Regions from separate parts of the Pseudoalteromonas sp. A22 genome, predicted to be linked through region 1. Evidence: predicted binding sites of a transcription regulator. Region 1 holds the regulator's gene; the other holds the start of a gene.

What was found. The regulator MetJ, encoded in region 1, represses methionine synthesis genes. The targets are predictions, from matches to a motif close to TAGACGTCTAGACGTCTA.
Region 2: metE (5-methyltetrahydropteroyltriglutamate--homocysteine S-methyltransferase) is a predicted target of MetJ. The motif match lies at 1,748-1,765, and genes of this name have one in related genera.

The regions. Positions count from the first base shown of each region.
Region 1 is NZ_CP047238.1:440,860-448,063, reverse strand. Features, by position in the region: gene metL (bifunctional aspartate kinase/homoserine dehydrogenase II) at 1-1,048, opposite strand, end outside; gene metB (cystathionine gamma-synthase) at 1,053-2,273, opposite strand; gene metJ (met regulon transcriptional regulator MetJ) at 2,618-2,938, shown strand; gene GSF04_RS06855 (malic enzyme-like NAD(P)-binding protein) at 3,020-4,261, opposite strand; gene rpmE (50S ribosomal protein L31) at 5,033-5,248, opposite strand; partial or broken gene priA (primosomal protein N') at 5,463-7,204, shown strand, end outside.
Region 2 is NZ_CP047238.1:2,813,609-2,820,812, reverse strand. Features, by position in the region: gene GSF04_RS17550 (ElyC/SanA/YdcF family protein) at 1-686, opposite strand, end outside; gene GSF04_RS17545 (LysR substrate-binding domain-containing protein) at 788-1,675, opposite strand; gene metE (5-methyltetrahydropteroyltriglutamate--homocysteine S-methyltransferase) at 1,966-4,242, shown strand; gene GSF04_RS23525 (hypothetical protein) at 4,244-4,444, opposite strand; gene GSF04_RS17535 (EAL domain-containing protein) at 4,606-6,966, opposite strand; gene pyrC (dihydroorotase) at 7,152-7,204, shown strand, end outside.

The DNA of each region.
Region 1 (7,204 bases):
GCGCTTTGATCACAACATGGCTAAACTCAGATGGCACCAGTAAGTGTGCCTCTCCGCCTTTAACAAAATGATGAATGCTATGCTGAATAAGCTGGCTTAGCTGTTTCACTTCACCACTTTTTAGCTGCTCAACGCGTAACAGGTCAAGTTGTCCAAAAGTGGTAATAAAGCGCTTCTCTTTGCTATAGCCTGCCTTTACTATCTCAGTGCCAAGTGCATCGGCGTCAAAGCTGCTGCGAACTTGTAGTTTTATATCGGTATCTTTAAGTGGAGACAGCGTTTTTGCATGCAGTACCGGATTGCCTAATCGTGCGAGTAATTCAGCTTGGCCACGACATACCTTAGTGTATTTTATGGCATTAGCGACTTTACGTGGATCTGTGCTGAATACACCAGTTGTATCCGTCCAAATTGATACTTGAGCCGCATCAAGATAACTTGCCAACAAAGTTGCGCTATAGTCACTGCCATTTCGGCCTAAAGTCACCGTTTCACCTTGTGCATTTGCAGCAATAAAACCGGTAACGATATAGATAGCGTGATCATCAATGGCGCGATAGCACGCTTCTTTGTTATGGGCGTGTAGTAACACCCCCTCTTGTTGTACAAATAACGTACGAGCGTCGATAGCTTTGGCTTCAACACCTTGAGAGCTTAGGTAGTTTGCTAATATACGAGCCGACCATAGCTCTCCATGTGCAAGTAAACTCGCGTAGTGAAGCAGCTGTTCTTCTCGCCCTAAAGCGATTGCTTGCAGCTCATTGACGAGCTGTTTGAGTAACACACTGTGTTGTTCACCTACAAACAGGGCATCAATTAATTCTCGTTGATGATTTTCAACTTGTAATAAAACATCGTTGAATGCGCGAACATCTTGCTGCTCAAAGCTTTGCCATAACTTCACTAGGGTATTCGTTGTTTTTCCTGCAGCAGAAACCACAACACTGTCACCTAGTTGACATTGCTCTAACACTATCTTGGCAACTGCCTGATAACGCTCTGGCGAGCTTAAACTCGAACCACCAAACTTATGTACTACTTTTGCCATTTACTCACCACAACGCTACTGTATGTGCAGGCGTTAATTTGAATGACTTAGCATCATCACTCGCCTGACTTTCATCAATACATGCAAATCCTGATTCCAGATCTGCAATTAGATCCTGTGCATCTTCAATGCCTACAGAAATACGAATCAACGTGTCGCCCACTCCCGCTTCTAAACGCGCTTGCGGATCCATACCTGCGTGTGTCATCGTCGCTGGATGGCAAATAAGACTCTCAACCCCACCTAAAGATTCTGCCAATGAAAAGTGTGTTAGAGACGTTAAAAACTTCGCTGATGTTTGCAGATCGCCTTTGATATCAAAGCTCACCATGCCACCAAAGCCGAGCTGTTGTTTTTTCGCAAGTTCGTGTTGAGGATGCGACTCAAGGCCAGGGTAATAAACTTGGCTAACATACGGCGACTTTTCTAAATACTCCGCAATAAGCTGAGCATTTTCTTGATGTTGGCGTAAACGCACGTTTAAGGTGCGCAGTCCACGTAGGGTTAGGTAACTATCAAAAGGTGCACCTGTAATACCGATATTATTCGCCCACCAAGCTAACTCATCACCCAACTCCTGTGTACGCGCGATCACCGCGCCCCCCACGACATCAGAATGACCATTGATATATTTAGTAGTTGAATGCACGACTACATCTACGCCAAAAGCAATGGGATTTTGTAGTGCCGGAGACAAGAAGGTATTGTCGGCGGCGACCAAAGCCCCCACAGCGTGTGCTGCATTTACGACAGCTTCTATATCCGTTAGCCTTAATATTGGGTTACTTGGTGTTTCAATCCAAACTAATTTAGGTTTGATCTGCTGCAGCTGTGCAAGACTTTCTGATTGTGTGAGATCCAAGACGGTTAATTTGAGCAATCCACGCTTAGCAAGCGATGTAAACAAGCGATAGCTACCACCATAACAGTCATGTGGAATAACCAGCGTATCGTCATGGTTAAGTAGCTGAGTTACTAGGTGAACGGCAGCCATGCCAGTCGCGGTAATAATGCCACGAGCACCACCTTCAAGTTCGGTAAGTGCCTGTGCAAGCACATCACGATTAAAGTTACCACTGCGGCCATAATCGTAGTTGCGTTTGGTATCAAAATCGGCAAAAGAATAGGTGGTAGAAAGGTAAAGCGGTGGCACTACTGCCCCATGTGCTTTATCAGCTTCTATACCATGACGCACTGCAACCGTCGATTTGTTAACTTGACTCATAAGGTCACCTAGATAGTTGGATGTTTAGACGTCTAAAAGGTTAGAGCAACAGAAACTAGAAGTCAAAACATTTATACTGCTAAATGGCTAAATAACTAGTATTTGACTATCTTTTTTAAACCGATAAAATTTCGCCACTCTAGGCGTTGCTAATACGACTGAGTTATTGAAAACTATGGCAGAGATTCTTCTATCTCGCTATGGCGGATTAGTTTATTCATCTATTTGAGTTTGGGATTTATCTTTAATTCGTAAGGTTATCCCTATATTCATGCGGTTGGTGAATAATGTAGACCAGAACCCAGTCATATTGGCATTGATGTAACTGAGGCAAGTACACAATTATGGCAAAATGGAACGGTGAGTATATTCACCCATATGCAGAACACGGTAAGAAAGCAGAGCAAGTAAAAAAGATCACGGTGAGCATACCTCTGAATGTACTCAAAGTGCTAACTGATGAGCGTACACGTCGCCAAGTGAATAACTTACGTCATGCCACGAACAGTGAGCTTTTATGTGAGGCGTTTCTACATGCCTTCACAGGTCAGCCACTGCCGAGCGATGAAGACTTGAGAAAAGATAATCCAGAGCGTATTCCGTTAGAGGTAAGACAAATAATGGAAGAACGCGGTTTGGAGATCCCAGAAATAAACGAAGAGTGATAACTACTCTTTTTCTGTGGACTTACAGACACAAAAAAAGCCTCAATCGAGGCTTTTTTCATTTGGATAATACCAATGGTATTATTCCATATATCCAGCTGGCATATCGATTTGTGCCACACCTGATTCAATTGCAGCTACCGCTACCGCTTTTGCGATACGAGGTAACAAACGCGGATCCATTGGTTTTGGAATAATGTACTCAGGACCAAACTCAAGACTATCCACGTCAGCCGCTTTTAACACTTCAGCAGGCACAGGTTCTTTCGCAATCGTTCTAATTGCTTCAACCGCTGCAATCTTCATTTCGTCATTGATAGCGGTTGCACGTACATCAAGCGCACCACGGAAGATAAACGGGAAACACAGCACGTTATTTACTTGGTTTGGATAATCTGAGCGACCTGTCGCCATGATCAAATCATTACGTGCACCGTGTGCAACTTCAGGGCTGATCTCAGGATCTGGGTTAGAACAAGCGAATACCACTGGCTTGTCAGCCATTAACTTTAGATCTTCAGCAGAAAGTAAGTCTGGGCCAGAAACACCAACAAATACGTCCGCATCCGCAATCACATCTTGTAACGTACGCTTATCCGTGTTGTTTGCAAACAGCTCTTTGTATTCATTTAGGTCATCACGGCGAGTATGGATCACGCCTTTTCTGTCTAGCATATATATGTGCTCACGTTGAGCACCGCATTTGATCAGTAATTCCATACAAGCGATAGCGGCTGCACCCGCGCCAAGACACACAATAATCGCATCATGAATATCTTTACCTTGAATTTCCAACGCATTCAGCATACCCGCAGCGGTTACAATTGCGGTGCCGTGCTGATCATCATGAAAAACAGGAACGTCACAACGTTCGATTAGCGCACGCTCAATTTCAAAGCACTCTGGCGCTTTAATATCTTCAAGGTTAATACCGCCAAATGTGTCTGCGATATTTGCCACCGTATTAATGAAGTCTTCGGTGGTGTTGTGCTTAACTTCGATATCGATTGAATCAAGACCCGCAAAACGCTTAAATAATAGCGCCTTACCTTCCATAACAGGCTTTGACGCCAAAGGACCTAAGTTACCCAAGCCAAGAATTGCCGTACCATTACTGATCACCGCAACCATATTTCCTTTACCCGTGTAACGGTATGCATTCGCCGGATCAGCCGCGATTTCACGTACTGGCTCTGCAACACCTGGGCTGTATGCAAGTGCTAAGTCTTTTACGGTCTCGGCAGGTTTAGTGAGTTCAACACTGATTTTACCTGGAACGGGCTTCTCGTGATAATCTAGAGCTTGTTGACGAAAATCTGTCATGGCGCGATATTTTCCTACGAAGTTAATGTGAGAGTGTGGTAAACGTTCGCATTCTGAATGTTGGCAACCTATCAGACTGGTTACAGCAACACACAGTGCGATTAACTATATGAGCGACGACATTCAACCACTCAACAAGCGCATATGCTTTGCTGTCGCGGTATGTCAATAGGACATATAGTTAATCGACCGTATTCACACAATACCGAGTTTTGCTCATTATTCAAGTAAAATCAGGTCTATCCACTAGCACGGTATTTTCTATACTTTTCCGAGAAGATAAGCTCAATTTTAAGAAAGATTTCACAAATAAAATGACTAAAACTTAAAAAATAAGACGCTAAAACCAGCACAAAATGTAGAAAATTAGCACAAATGTACACTAACTATAAAAACAATAAGAAAATAGCAACTTAGCTAATTTTAACGTCAAGATACCGACATTTAATCACAATATACTGACTTTGGTTTATATTAAGTGCTCATACCTGATACTATTTACTATATGAGCTTTGATTATTTTCACAACTTAAGCTCGTAAATATTCAGTATTTATCTACTAAATAGAGTTTTTACTCTACTCAAGAGATCAGTAAAGTTTTGCTGCCAAACTGGCAAGTTTTTTATTTTAGAAGAATAAAAGACACAATAAGACGGGAAGACTGACGGTCTATCTGCTGATGCAGAATAGGATGTATAAATCGAGAAGGTATTTTCAAACCGGCACAAAAAAAGCACCCTAAGGTGCTTTTTTCGACTAGACCAACAAGATTACTTCTTGCTGCTAAGTGCACCGAAACGCTTGTTAAAGCGATCTACACGGCCACCTGTGTCAAGGATCTTCTGCTTACCAGTGTAGAACGGGTGACATGCAGAACATACGTCTAGGTGAATATCTTTACATAGCGTTGAACGAGTTTCGAACTTGTTACCGCAAGAGCACGATGCAGTGATCGTCTCGTAATTAGGGTGAATACCTTCTTTCATAGCAACCTCTAGTTAAGGCCGTATCGCTCTCCAAACCCGAAGTCTGGCACCATACGTAGTTATACAAAAATGTGGACGCGTATTTTAGTGCCTATCTGAACAATCTACAAGCAATATTTCAGAGTTTTTTGTCACCGTCGCAGAGTACGTTTTCAATTCGTACCACCTTAGGTATATACTTCGTCACTGCGCTCACTTTATGGAATTGTAATACATGCTCATTCTTGAAGTAGCTTTAAAGCTGCCACTGCACCGAACATTCGACTATTTGCTAGCACCAACCATGCAAGTTGAAGCAGGAATGAGAGTCACCGTCAATTTCGCCAACCGTCGTTGCACTGCAATTGCGCTTGCTAAAAAAGACGACACCGATGTACCAAAAGAAAAGCTCAAGCAAATTATTGAGGTGTTGGACGAGCATCCTGTCTTTAATCAAGCACAACTTAGCTTCTTACACTTTGTCTCTCAGTATTACTGTCATCCAATTGGCGATACCTTATTCACAGCACTACCGGCAGTACTTAGAGACGGTGGAAGCCCAGACAAAACTCAGATCCCAGTCGTCAGATTAACGGAAAAAGGGCAGAAACTACCAACACTGCGAGCCAAAAAGCAACAAGCACTGCTTTCACAATTATATGAAGGTGGCGCAATAAAATTAAGCGAACTCAAAGCGCTCGGATTTGCAAGCCAAACAATTAAAGCATTGGAAGAAAAAGCGCTTATCTCACAATCTATTGAGCATGATAGTGATTGGTCGCAAAACGAATTACAGCTTGGCGAAAAACCACGCCTAAACGACCAACAAGCGACTATTTGCAGCGCCGTCAATGCACAAGTCGGTTACCGTACCTTTTTAATCGAAGGTGTAACGGGAAGTGGTAAAACCGAAGTCTACTTACAAAGCCTTGAAAACATAATAAAAGCGGGTAAACAAGCACTGATCTTGGTGCCTGAAATTGGACTCACACCGCAAACAGTCAACCGCTTTAAGAAGCGCTTCAATAACCTGCCCATTGATTTATGGCACTCAAATCTAACCGATAACGAGCGCCTACATACTTGGCGTCGCGCCGAAAAGGGTCTGAGCGCTTTGGTTATCGGTACTCGCTCGGCCATTTTTTTACCATTTCAAAATCTCGGCATGATCATCGTTGACGAAGAGCACGACAACTCGTTTAAACAGCAAGAAGGCCTGCGCTATCACGCCAGAGATCTCGCTGCATTTCGAGCGCATCAGGCACACTGCCCTTTGCTTTTAGGAACCGCAACACCGGCATTAGAAACATTACACAAAGCCATTACCAACAAATACCAACTCGTCACACTGAGTAAACGAGCGCAGACCCAGCACGATAACCAATTTCACCTTGTAGACATGAAAGGTCAGCCAGAACAAGGCGGGTTTTCAGCAATGAGTTTACATTGGATGGAAAAAACACTCGCTCGCGGTAAGCAAGTTATGGTGTTTCTAAATCGTCGAGGCTTTGCACCAACATTGATGTGTCACGAATGCGGATGGCTTAATACCTGTAAACATTGCTCTACCAGCGCCACGTACCATAAAAACATGAACCGCTTGGTATGCCATCATTGTGGTGAACAGGACTTTGTACCGAGACAGTGTCCAGATTGCGGCAGCACCCAAATCATGCCCACAGGGCTTGGTACAGAACAACTCGAAGGCTTTTTAAGCGAACGCTTCACCGATATTCCCGTTACTCGCATTGACCGAGATTCTACGCGCCGTAAGGGCAGCCTTGAAAGCGCACTCGAAGAAATTAATCAAGGTGGCGCGCGAATTCTGGTCGGCACTCAAATGCTTGCCAAGGGCCACCACTTTGCCGATGTCAGTCTTGTGATTATCTTGGATGTGGACTCAGGACTTTACTCTTGCGACTTTAGAGCAACCGAGCAAATGGCGCAGCTTATTACGCAAGTTGCTGGACGAGCCGG
Region 2 (7,204 bases), 1.7 Mb from region 1:
ACTTCTAAGGCCTTATGGTTCGGAATAAATTGTCTGCTCAGTGGGTATTGCTTGAAGTTATAAAATTCCGTCGGTGCAGCGAACACTTCTATGCCTTGTGCTTCAAATAGGTTTTTTGCTCGCTGTATGTGCGAAGCCGATGTGACCAATGCGACGTCATAATCGACTAGTAAAGGTGCTAGCATTTTTGCTTCGTCCGCGGTGTCTTTGGCATTGGGGTTTTGCTTAATACGTGTAGCGGAAATACCTAGGCTCTGTGCGGTTCTTGCCATGAGTCCCGCGCTTGTTGCATGGCCATAGCCGTAACCAGAGACATACAGCTGGGCCTTTGGGTAAATATTAGCAAGTCTTACGCTTTCTACTAATCTGGCTAGACCGCAGCTGCCAAGTTGGGCGTTGCTGGGGAGAGATTTATCTGGGTATAAATCACAGCCAAGTACCACGATTTTATCTATGTTGTTGTGCTTACTTGGATTGAATGCACCGAGAGTGCCTGTATCCCACTCAATAATATGTTGTGCGACATAAGGAGTCGATAACGCCCATGTCGTGAGTAAGACAAACCAGCTTGCGATGTAAGGCCCTTTACGCGTTTTGGCGATAAAAAGCATAAGTCCCACAAGCACCACTAAAGATAATGGTAACGGCATCATAAGTTGACCGATAACCTTTTTGACTTCAAACATTTAAACATGCCCTAGATTAAGATAAGCCTAACGCAATGCTAGCATGAGATGGGAGTTGTAGAAATGTCTAACAGTTAGGGCTCAAAAAAGAGCCCAGTCATCTATCTTGCAGTGGTTTTTCGGCAAGTATTGAGGAAATGACGATAAACAGGGTTATCTTTCATGCTTTTCTTCATTGCTAAATACATTGGACGATTTAGCCCAAGTGCGCCTAGAGGAATCGATTTAATTAGCCCTTGGCTCTCATAAGGTGTCACTAACCAGTCTGGTAATGCCGCAACCCCCATGCCTGCACTTACCAGTTGGAAGATTAATAAACCTTGATCGACGGTTTTTAGCGTACCGTCAAAGCGTGCATTTTGAATAAAATGCTTAAATATGTCTTGACGCTCGCGAGGAATAGGGTAAGAAATGATGGTTTCATCTTTTAGGTCGAGTGCTGTGACATAGGCCTTCTTGGCCAATTCGTGATCTGGTGCAACGATTAACTTTAACTTAAAGTCAAATAGGTGTGCGTATTCCAGTTGCTCTGGTTCGCGAATGTCTGAGGTAAGTACTAAGTCCAGCTCATCTTCAATAAGGTCAGGAATTGCGTCGTAGCTAAAGCCACGTTCGTAATCGACTTTAATGTCAGGCCAAAAGGTATTGAATTCTTTAATTGTTGGCAGCAACCAGTGAAAACAGGCATGACATTCCACGCTTAATCTGAGTTGCGAGATAGGCTGATTAAGGCTTTCCTTCAAACGACACTTTGTTGCTTCAACTTTAGGTAAAACATCGTTGGCAAGTTCCAATAATAACATCCCTTGAGGGGTAAAACGTACCGGCTGCGTTTTGCGCTCAAAGAGTTGGCAGTCAAGTTTGCTCTCAAGATCTTTGATCTGATGTGATAAAGCTGATTGAGTCAGGAATAGCTCTCGTGCTGTATTCACAAGAGAACCAGTTTCTTTCAAGGTGGAGATAGTCTTTAGGTGCTTTATATCAATCATTATCAACAATTCTCATATTTGAAGTGAGCAAATCTCAGCATTACTCAATATTACGATTCTATTTAGTTATTATCAATGTCTAGACGTCTAAATACCTACGGTGAATTGTTCAAAAATTCACAAATCCACTATAACACTAAAAATGACAGCGTTGTCACTACTTCTGTAAAAATTTTGCAAAAAATTACAATTTAATTTTATTCATATGAAATCTGAGAAAGCATCAATTGTTGTTTTTGATCATGAGAATTATATTTTGGACATCCATACATCTAGACGGAATTAAAATCATGGCATTAACACATAACTTGGGTTTTCCACGCGTAGGCAAAAAGCGTGAACTTAAATTTGCAGTAGAACGCTATTGGTCAGGCGACTTAACACAAGTCGAATTAATCGCGGAAGGAAAACGCATTCGTGCAGAAAACTGGGCATTGCAAGCTGACGCTGGTGTTGACCTTCTCCCTGTAGGCGATTTTGCTTGGTATGATCACGTGTTGAATATTTCATTGCTTGTCGGCGCTATTCCTAGTCGTCATAAAAATGATGAGTCGGTAAATCTCGATACTTTGTTTCGGATTGGCAGAGGGCGAGCACCTAGCGGCTGTGCGTGTGCTGCAAGTGAAATGACGAAATGGTTCAACACCAATTATCATTACATCGTCCCCGAGTTAACTCAAACGCAGGAATTTTCCCTAACTTGGACGGAGTTGTTTACTCAAGTAGAAGAAGCACAATTACTTGGCTACCAAGCAAAGCCCGTATTGATCGGCCCGGTAACCTATCTCTACTTAGCTAAATGCGTTGGTCAAGAGTTCGATAAATTGGCTTTATTAGATAAGTTATTGATTGTATATCAGCAGGTACTCGGCAAGCTTGCTGAGCAAGGCGTTGAGTGGGTACAAATTGATGAACCTATTTTAGCATTGGAAATCGATGATGCTTATCGCAACGCGCTGCGCCGGAGTTTTGATGCGTTGAGCGGCCAAGGAGTAAAAGTGTTGTTGGCCAGTTATTTTGACTCCGTACAAGCGCATGTTGAAGATATCCGGTCTTACCCTGTAGAAGGCGTACATTTTGACTGCGTAACGGCAAACTACGACTTGGCTGCGTTAGAGAAAGTAGTTGGGAAGGATAGCGTACTGTCTCTCGGGGTTGTGAATGGTCGTAACATTTGGCGCTCGGATCTTGAAGGTGTATATCAGCAACTTGCTCTGGTTCATGAACGTCGTGGTAATAATCTCTGGCTTGCTCCTTCATGCTCATTATTACATACGCCAGTCGACTTAGATCAAGAGCAAAAGCTTGACAGTGAGTTAAAGTCTTGGCTCGCATTTGCCAAACAAAAAGGGCAAGAGCTGGCATTATTGAAAAATGCATTGGAGCAGCGTGATATTACCCAGTTGGTCGAATATTCTAAGCCTGTAAAAGCGCGTTTGACCTCTACTCGGGTGAATAATAATGAGGTGCAGCAGCGTGTTTCAACGCTTACAGCAAAAGACGGTCAACGCAATAGTGAATTCGCAACCAGAATTAAAAAACAAGCACAGTCGCTAAATTTACCCTTATTGCCAACCACAACGATAGGCTCTTTCCCACAAACCCAAGCGATCCGTAAGGCACGACGTGATTATAAAGCGGGTACGTTGAGTGTTGATGTTTATCAAAGCCAGATGGAAGCGGAGATCCGTTATGCCGTTGAAGAACAAGAAGCGCTTAACTTAGATGTGCTGGTTCATGGCGAAGCAGAGCGCAATGATATGGTTGAGTACTTTGGTGAATTACTCGAAGGTTTTGCCTTTACTCAGTTTGGTTGGGTGCAAAGTTATGGTTCGCGCTGTGTTAAGCCCCCTGTGATCTGGGGTGATGTCTCGCGTGCGGCACCAATGACAGTTAATTGGACGAGTTATGCACAGAGCTTAACCAAAAAACCGATGAAGGGCATGCTAACAGGGCCTGTGACTATTTTATTTTGGTCGTTTGTCAGAGATGACTTAGACAAGCCGAGCATCGCGAATCAAATCGCATTAGCACTGAGAGATGAAGTGGTAGATTTGCAAAATGCAGGGATTAAGGTGATCCAAATCGATGAACCTGCATTTAGAGAGGGGATGCCACTCAAAGCCAGTCAGTGGCAAACCTACTTAGCGTGGGCGGCGTATGCGTTTAGGGTATCTGCAAGTGGTGTGAATGACGAAACACAGATCCATACGCATATGTGTTATTCGGAGTTTAACGATATTATCGCCGCCATAGCGGATATGGATGCGGACGTGATCACAATTGAAACGTCACGTTCAAATATGACCTTACTTGACGCCTTTGAAGATTTTGACTACCCCAATGACATCGGACCTGGTGTTTATGATATTCACACGCCAAACGTCCCTGAGGTGGCATGGATAAAAGATTTAATTCACAAAGCAGCGAAGAAAATCCCGGTAGAAAGATTATGGGTGAATCCAGATTGTGGGCTAAAAACCCGAGCATGGCCAGAAACCCGAGCTGCACTTGAGAATATGGTGACAGCCACCAAGGAGCTTAGAAGCGAATTAGGGGAAAGTTAATCTAAACCAGTCTAAATACCTCATTGTTTATAAACAATGAGGTATTTGCTAGGGCCTGTTGACCTTTGCTGTTTGATTTTTGTTCTTCTGAGTGTGTTTTGGTCGCGACGCTCGACTTGCCGCCTAGTAATCTAGGCAAAAGTTGAGCAACAATGAACAAAGCGCACTCAGATGAACCCAAAGGGCAGCGCTTGATTAGCATTTCTTCTGTGTTGCCCCACAAGGATGTGGGGTAAGGGGACTTTGCAGGAGCACAAAGTCTTTATCGCCAGACTTACATAGAATGACTATGCTAAGCTGGCTCTGCCTTGTATAAATACCAATCAAACTGCTGCAAAAACAAACTTGAAAGATCAACAGGCCCTAGTTTCTACTCAGTAAAAATGCCATCGCTTGATCTGCGGCTAATGGTTTAGAAACAATATAGCCTTGACCAAACTGACAGCCTTTTTGCTTTAATAGCTGCCACTGGGTTTCGAGCTCGATACCTTCAGCGACAACGGTTAGGTTAAGTGATTGTGCAAGTTTCAAAATCGCATCAACTAGCGGGTTTTCTCTTTCAGTTAGTTGGTCAATAAAGCTCTTATCAATTTTAAGCACATGAATGGGGAGCTGGTGCAAATAACCTAAAGCAGAGTAACCAGTACCAAAGTCGTCAAGATAAAGCTTCACTCCAAGGGATTCTAATCCTTGAATAATTTTGGTTGCGAGGGCGAGGTTTGCTATCAATCCAGATTCTGTGATTTCCAAACATAAAGAGCCAGGTGCAAGCTCATAATGATGATAAAGTTGCTGGATCGTATCAACGAACTCTAAGCTTGCGAAATGTCGCGACGAAACATTTACCGTAACACGAGTCTTCGGCAGCTTTTGCGCTTTCCAGCGTTTGAGTTGTTTGGCTGCTAATTCCAACAAATGTAAGTCAAGCTCAATGATCTGTCCGGTTTGCTCTGCAATTGGAATAAAAGCATCTGGAGAAACGAGCCCGTTTTTGGGGTGAAACCAACGGACAAGGGCTTCAAAGCTCACAATAGCGCCAGTCGTGAGAGAAAATATCGGTTGATAATACAGCGCAAATTCATTGTTTTTTATGCCATGTTGCAGATCATTTTCAATATCGGCTTGCTGTTTCAGGCGCTTGCGCATGGCATTATTAAAATAGCAGACTTGACCCCGACCCGAAGATTTTGCTTCGTACATGGCGGCATCTGCTTGCTGCAGTAAATGAATTGCGCTATCGGACTCGTTATCAGTGAACGCAACGCCAATACTGCCAGACGCTTGCAGAACATGACCATCTATATGAAGGGGCTTGGTTATAGCCGTGGTGATCCTATCAAGCAGCAGAGTGACTTGTTGCCTGTCTTGGACATTTTCCATAAAAATCGCAAACTCATCACCCCCGAGCCGTGCAAAGGTATCGGTTTTGCGAATACAGCCATTTATCATCTCGACAATAGCAATCAAGAAATGGTCGCCAACATCGTGGCCAAGTGAGTCATTAATGCTTTTAAATCTGTCTAAATCGAGATAGATCAGGCAGTGCAAATTAGAGGACTCCATTCGCGCTAGTCTCAAAATGGCATGTTTGATCCGCTCTAATAATAAATAACGATTGGCAAGGCCCGTTAAATCGTCGTGCAAGGCTCGATGTTCTAGCGCCTGCCTTGAAAGCTGCCGGTCTATGGCCATGCTGACTTGACGACTTATATAAGTCAAAATAGATAAATCATGATTCACGAAAGCTTGGTCGTTATTGTAGCTTTGCAGCACAATCACGCCCTGATATTGATCATTAACCAAAAATGGTACGCCTAACCAAGAGCGTGGCGAGCGACCCACCATTTTAAAGTCCCCCCGCGTGATATGCATTCTAAATTGATCGTTATCACACAGCAGTGGTCGTTGATTCTTCAGAATATAGTAGGATGCAGTATGCTTAATCTGATCTTTTGATACTTTTTGGTGTGCATTACATTTTTCGCCTCCCTCAATCAAATAATCGATTTCTAAAATATCCTGTTGAGTATCATAAAGGCCGATAAAGAAATTCTCGGCGCAAAGCTGAGAGGCAATGATTTTATATAAGTCATCATAAAAAGCTTCAAGGTTCTCAAAGCGGTAAGTAATATTCGCAATTTTAAGCAGGGACTTTTCTAAATTCTGTGCTTGGTGTAACTGGGCAATCGTGGTTTGGAGGTTTTCTAAGGTGCGTAACTGATGGATTTTGGCACTGAGCAGATGTGCGACCGTCGATAATATTTGTAAATGCGCGGAGGTAAAATAATCAGCCTCTGGATGCTCACAGTCAATCACACCGATTAAGTGGTCGTCATACTCAAGTGGTACACAAAGCTCTGACATCGCTGGACGTAAATCTGCAATATACATAGGATGAGCGGCGACGTTTCCAGAAATAAACGGCTCTCTAGTCGTTGCGACTTGCCCGGTAATACCTGAACCAATTTTTATCTTAGTTTGTTCAACACGATAATCCCCATTAGCATGGGAAACGCCCATACTCGCAGCGACTTCTAGATACTCTTGATAAGGATCAGCGAGATAGATAACACAATCTACAAACCCCAGTCGATTAACGACCTGTGTTGTAACGTATTCAAATAATTCGTCAAGTTTGGTTAGATGCAGCAGCGAGGAAGAAAACTGGTTAATGATGCTAAGCTGCTCAGTTTTTGATTCTAATTTTTGGTTCTCAGATAGCATACATATTTCTCATGAAAAGATGCTACTAAGTTAACTTAAATTGTACATATTTACCAATATTGTGAAAAATGAAAACGAGCTAAAAGTAAACTTACAAAATGAAATAATCTGCGGTTGGCCTGAAAAACTTTACTAACACCCATGTGCAGCCTATGATCGGGCAAATTCAGCAGTGGAAGAGAGCAATGACGAGCAAACAAACGCTAACGATTACACGACCAGATGATTGGCATGTACA